Regions from separate parts of the Ectobacillus soli genome, predicted to be linked through region 1. Evidence: predicted binding sites of a transcription regulator. Region 1 holds the regulator's gene; the other holds the start of a gene.
The links. Region 1 encodes NrdR, which represses ribonucleotide reductase genes. Its sites were predicted from a motif close to AACACNATATATNGTGTT; they were not measured.
Positions count from the first base shown of each region.

Region 2: ACAN53_RS12390 (vitamin B12-dependent ribonucleotide reductase) is a predicted target of NrdR. The motif match lies at 1,326-1,343, and genes of this name have one in related genera.

Region 1 is NZ_JBGJZM010000001.1:131,598-135,030, forward strand. It holds gene ACAN53_RS00655 (glyceraldehyde-3-phosphate dehydrogenase) at 1-1,012, shown strand, start outside; gene ACAN53_RS00660 (hypothetical protein) at 1,289-1,429, shown strand; gene nrdR (transcriptional regulator NrdR) at 1,574-2,035, shown strand; gene ACAN53_RS00670 (replication initiation and membrane attachment family protein) at 2,087-3,433, shown strand, end outside.
Region 2 is NZ_JBGJZM010000002.1:105,229-108,661, reverse strand. It holds gene smpB (SsrA-binding protein SmpB) at 131-598, shown strand; RNA gene ssrA (transfer-messenger RNA) at 720-1,072, shown strand; gene ACAN53_RS12390 (vitamin B12-dependent ribonucleotide reductase) at 1,475-3,433, shown strand, end outside.

The DNA of each region.
Region 1 (3,433 bases):
TAACGGGTTTGGACGTATTGGGAGAATGGTGTTTCGTCAAGCCATTAAAGAAAGCGCATTCGAAATCGTAGCGATCAATGCGAGCTATCCGTCAGAAACGTTGGCACATCTAATTAAATACGATACCACTCATGGTCGTTTTGATGGTACGGTAGAAGCATTTGCTGATCACTTAGTTGTAGACGGGAAAATTATTCAGCTTTTAAACAACCGTAATCCACAAGAACTTCCTTGGAAGGAACTAAGCGTTGATATCGTAATTGAAGCTACAGGAAAATTCAATGCTAGAGAAAAGGCAAGTCTTCATTTAGAAGCAGGAGCTAAAAAAGTAATTATTACAGCACCTGGTAAAGATGAAGATGTGACGATTGTTGTTGGTGTTAACGATCAGACACTTGATTTAACAAAACATGATGTTATTTCAAATGCATCTTGCACAACAAACTGTCTTGCACCCGTAGCTAAAGTTCTTGATGAAAAATTTGGAATTGATAATGGTCTAATGACAACGATTCATTCCTATACAAATGATCAAAATAATATTGATAATCCACATAAAGACTTACGAAGAGCACGTGCTTGTGCACAATCTATTATTCCGACTACAACTGGTGCAGCTAAAGCATTGGCTAAAGTGTTACCACATTTAAAAGGAAAATTGCACGGAATGTCACTTCGTGTTCCTACTCCAAACGTATCACTAGTTGACCTTGTAGTAGATTTACAGCAAGATGTAACAGTTGAACAAGTGAACGCAGCGTTTATAGAAGCTTCACGTGGCTCCTTAAAGGGAATTGTAGCATTCTGTGATGAACCACTTGTATCTTCTGATTTTAACACAAATACACATTCTGCGATAGTGGATGGTTTATCTACTATTGTTATGGGTACTCGTAAAGTAAAGGTTTTAGCTTGGTATGACAATGAATGGGGCTACTCACGTCGTGTAGTAGATTTAGTAGGAATTGTTGCAAATAAACTCGAAGTTAATTCTAATGTTCAACATGCATAAGACGAATTAATTTGTCTCTTTTGAAAATAAGAGGGAATGTATAGAAATTTCGCGCGGTACTGGAAACTTTCAAATAAAACAACGTGAAGTAAAAGCTCTTTAAAAAATAGGAGTATTGCTTTAGAATGAAAAGAGGTGTATTATACGCCTCTTTTTTCTTTTTTTGATAATGTTAGTTAGATGCCTCCGAATGCATGGTAATATGGAATCATTTTCTCCTAAGGAGAATGGTTAGTCTATTACTTGTTTTTTATTGTACAGTAGGAGGAGTTTTACATGAGTATTATGGGAAGAGTAAAACAAATGCTAACAAGGATATCAGAAACATCAGAAACGCATAGTAATGAACAATTACGAAGTCGTTATTATAAAGTGAATAAAACACAAGCTATGAAAGTAGCAGAACAACTACTATAGGATACAAGGGGTTGCAATATTACATTTGTTTCAACATACAATTGTATGGAACAATTGGACAAGGAATTACCTTGTATCGGTACGGGATTAGCTGAGCAAATGTAGTACTTATAGAACGATTAGATTAGGCTAAGGAGTGATGATATGCGTTGTCCCGCTTGTTTTCACAATGGAACGAGAGTATTAGATTCCCGCCCAGTTGATGAAGGGCGCTCCATTCGAAGACGACGTGAATGTGAGAAATGCCTGTATCGCTTTACTACTTTTGAAAAGGTAGAGGAAATGCCTTTAATAGTAGTAAAAAAGGAAGGCACACGTGAAGAATTTAGCAAAGAAAAGATTTTACGCGGATTAATTAAAGCATGCGAAAAACGACCGGTTTCGTTAAAGCAATTAGAAGAAGTGACGCAATCTGTAGAACGTGGGCTGAGAAATGCAGGCTCATCAGAGGTTAAAAGTGAAATAATTGGAGAAATGGTAATGGAGGCTTTACGTGATATTGATGAAGTAGCATATGTGCGGTTTGCCTCCGTTTATCGACAATTCAAAGATTTAAATGTGTTTATTGATGAACTAAAAGACATACTGCATAAAGAACGAAAATAGAAGAACGGCGTGTAGTACGTTAGATTACACTTGTAGAAAGGATTTGCAGGCATGGAAAGACAATCATGGATGGATTTGCTTCCAATTGACCGGTATCGCGTCTTTACAACAGGTTTGCTGTATAGTTACGATCGAAAGGTCCTGACAATGCTGTACCAGCCTATAATAGGTAGCAAAGCGTTTAGCCTGTATATGACACTATGGGGAGAGCTTGATCAAGATTTTTCTAATGAACAAGAACAAACTCATCATTCGCTTTTGCTGAATATGCATATGAGTTTGCCTGATATTCATAAGGAACGAATGAAATTAGAGGGTATCGGCCTTATGAAAGTATTTGTAAAAAAAACAAATGACGTTCGGACGTTCTTGTATGAGCTGCAAGCTCCGCTTACGCCAAAGCAATTTTTTGATGATATTGTATTAAACATTTTTTTGTATAATCGGCTAGGTATTACAAAGTACAATCGAGTGAAAAAGTATTTTCTGCAGCCTGAAATGGATATACAAGAATACAGTGAAATTACGAAGTCATTTAATGATGTGTTTCAGTCTTATACGCCTGCTCAGCTTTCAAAATTTAAGCCTGAGATGGAACAAATAGATAAGGGCTCTCTTATTGGAAGAGTTCCAAGTGATTCACCTCAAGTATTAAATGATTTCTTTGATTTCTCTTTGTTTTTAGAGGGTATTGGCAATACGATGATTCCAAGACGTGCGATAACTGAGGAAGTCAAAGAAACGATTTTAAAGCTTGCTTATGTCTATCAGCTCGATCATGTGACAATGAAGAAAGTCGTCATGGATGCTCTTATTATTGGTCAGGATAAAATTGATATTGAATTGCTTCGAAAATGTACGCGTGATTGGTATCAATTTGAGCATAGCAATACGCTTCCTGTACTGAGCGAAAGAGTACAACCTGCAAAAATGCAGGAAATGCGTGACAAAGTGCCGCAATCAAAGCAGGATAAGCTCATTAAAGTGCTGGAAGAAGTGTCGCCAAAGGAATTGCTTACAGAGCTATCTGGAGGTGCTTTACCTGTAGCCTCTGATTTGCGGGTAATCGAAGATATTATGCTGAATCAAAAACTATTACCAGGTGTGATTAATGTTCTGATCTACTATGTCATGCTTCGTATGGATATGAAAATACAAAAAGGTTATATGGAAAAAATAGCAGCACACTGGGCTCGAAAACATGTATCATCCGTCAGAGAGGCTATGGAGCTTGCGATTCAAGAGCAACGTCAGTATTTAGAATGGGCACAATCTACGAAAGAAAGAAAGGCAAAAACACGTACTTCGCAAAAGGTAGTACGAAAAGAACTTGTTCCTGATTGGCTAGCAGAGGAAAAGCAAAGCTTAGAGAAGCAAAGTTCTGAAGTACAGGATGAA
Region 2 (3,433 bases), on a different contig from region 1:
TTTTATCTAATATATTTAGTATTTTAACTAATAATATTAGTTAAGTAAAGTTCTTTTTTATAGAGAGTTGTTACATTGTGAAGAACCGTTGTTTTTGTTACAATAGGGTGAATAAAGGAGGGGTACCCTCATGCCAAAAGGATACGGAAAAACGATCTCACAAAACAAAAAAGCCTTTCATGAATATTTCATTGAAGAGACATATGAAGCCGGACTTGTCCTGCAAGGAACCGAAATTAAATCCATTCGCGCTGGTCGCGTCAATTTAAAAGATTCATACGCTCGTGTACAAGACGGAGAAGTGTGGGTGTATAGTATGCATATTAGCCCGTACGAGCAAGGAAACCGATTTAACCATGATCCACTTCGTCCGCGAAAGTTACTTTTACATAAAAAAGAAATAGCGAAGCTCATCGGCTACACGAAAGAAGTCGGATATACATTAGTACCGCTAAAAATCTTTTTGAAGAATGGGTATGCGAAGGTAAGTCTTGGACTTGGAAAAGGAAAGAAAACATACGATAAGCGTGAAGATTTAAAGAAGAAAGAAGCGAAGCGCGATGTAGAACGAGCATTTCGCGATCGCCAAAAGATGTAATTACAGTATTTTACAATTGCATCTACATCTTTCATCGGCTATAATAAGAAATGTACCAAACAGCTGAACTTTGAAAAATAGCTCTTAATGCTACACTTTCTCGTAAAGCTCCCTTTTATATGGGGACGTTACGGATTCGACAGGGGTAGTTCGAGCTTAGGTTGCGAGTCGAGGGGATCGGCCTCGTTAAAACGTCAACGCCTATAACTGGCAAAAATAATTTAGCTTTAGCTGCCTAATTAGTGCGGCTGCTCCTCCCTCCATTGTCTGTGTGGTAGGGTAAGGGGCTCACTCTTAGCAGACTACGCCGGCGTCCACCGTCTGAGGACAAAGGAAGAGAACAATCAGACTAGCGAGCCCTGCCGCCTGTCGATAGGCAAAAGAGCTCGCGAAGCGCCAATATGTCGACTACACTCGTAGAAGCTTAAGTGACGATATTTCTGGACGTGGGTTCGACTCCCACCGTCTCCACCAATACATACTTTGGTGGTTAAACACGATACTATACGGACTTGCCGCATGCGGTGAGTCCGTTTTTGCCTTGTCCTTCGGGGAACCTTGGAGGGCTCATTAGATGTGTCAAATAATCGAAGTACATCTACTTATTTCATGAAGAAATCATTTCACTTTCTCTATTAAAGCTTCCAGTATTTCTACCCTCATCTAAGCATGCAAGGAAACCCACCCTCATTTTATAAATTCTTTAATTACGGAATCTAAATGATTACACACTATATATCGTAATAAAAAATGTTTTGTTTACTGTATATTGATTATAACTTGTTTGTGTGATAGATTTAGGAGGCTAAAGAAATTATGAACGTGTAGGTTTAGTAAAGAAAAAGTATAGAATTAAGAACCAAAGGAGAGGTAACGATGCCTGTTATGTCCGAAGAAAAAATGACGATTAATATTGATAGTTTAAACAAAGATATTTCTTTATTTCCTCAAGTGTATCCCATCACCCCTGATATGAACATTACCCATAAAGGGGTTTCGAGACTTGTTATGATTGACCGCTATTCATTTAAAGATACTGCAAAAGTAACGCTAACAGTTGGAGACTTTGTCGTGTTAACGATAAAAGAAGATCCAACATTTCCAGCAAGAGGGCTAGGATATATCGTAGCTATTGATTGGGAGAGAAAGAAGGCAAGCGTTCTAATTGAAGAAGAATATCGCGGCGTACTTACGAAGCCAGAAGAAGTGGAAACGGGAATCATTACTCGCTCCATTGATGTAATGGAGAAACCTCTTGAAATTTACTATGAGCAAATTGCCAAACGAAATGCAGCAGGTTTGTCCTCTGTTGAAACGCTCGAAGAAAATCGTGATAAATGGTTTGGTTCTTTTTATGAAGAGTTAGCAGATTTAAATTTTATTCCGGCTGGACGAGTATTATATGGCGCAGGAGCTGATACGGACGTTACTTATTTTAACTGCTATGTGATGCCGTTTGTACAGGATTCAAGAGAAGGAATTTCGGAGCATCGTAAACAGGTAATGGAAATTATGAGCCGCGGCGGCGGGGTTGGTACAAATGGTTCTACGCTTCGTCCGAGAAATACATTAGCAAAGGGTGTAAACGGGAAATCATCGGGCTCAGTTTCTTGGTTAGATGATATTGCAAAACTGACGCATCTTGTTGAACAAGGTGGAAGTAGACGCGGCGCGCAAATGATTATGCTAACAGACTGGCATCCGGATATCATTGAATTTATTATTTCAAAAATGCAAAATCCTCGCATTCTTCGTTATTTAATTGAAAACACAGAAGATGAAACAATCAAAAAATATGCAAGTGAGAAGCTGAAATTTAAGCCTCTTACATCACAAGAAATAGAAATGTATGAAGGAATTTTAGCTCATCGTCACGCATTCAATGAAAATACAATTCGGGAAGCAGAAGAAAAATTGCGTACAGGCGGCAATTATAGCGTTCATCACCCTGAATTTTTAACAGGCGCAAACATTTCTGTATGCCTAACAAAAGAATTTATGAATGCCGTTGAAAACGATGAAACCTATGACCTTCGTTTCCCGGATACTGAAAATTACAGCCCGGAAGAAATGAAAGTTTACAACGAGCAATGGCATGCAATCGGCGATGTCCGCAAATGGGAGAAGCTTGGCCATAGCGTACGTGTCTACCGTCAAATTCGTGCGAAAGAGCTGTGGAATTTAATTAATATTTGTGCGACGTATTCAGCCGAGCCTGGTATTTTCTTTATTGATAATGCCAACGATATGACGAACGCTAAGGCGTACGGTCAGCAGGTTGTTGCAACGAACCCATGCGGAGAACAGCCGCTCGCACCATTTTCTGTATGTAATTTAGCTGCTGTGAATCTAGCATCCATGGCTGATAAAAAGAATAAAACGGTTGATTTTGATAAATTAAAGAAAACGGTGGAAATCGGTGTACGTATGCAGGACAACGTGATTGATGCCACTCCTTATTTCTTAGAAGAAAATAAAAAACAAGCATTAGGCGAACGCCGCGTAGGTCTAGGGGTTATGGGACTTCACGATCTGTTAATCTATTGTGAAACAGAATACGGCTCAGAGGAAGGAAACTTGCTCGTTGATAAAGTGTTTGAAACAATTGCAACAACGGCATACCGCGCCTCTGTTGAATTAGCTAAAGAAAAAGGAAGCTTCCCATTTTTAATTGGTGCTACAGAGGAAGAAACAATGACACTGCGCAAACGATTTGTGAATACGGGATTTATGAAGCATATGCCAGACGATATTCGCGAAAGCATCATCCAATACGGCATTCGCAATTCTCATTTATTAACCGTTGCACCAACAGGTAGCACGGGAACAATGGTT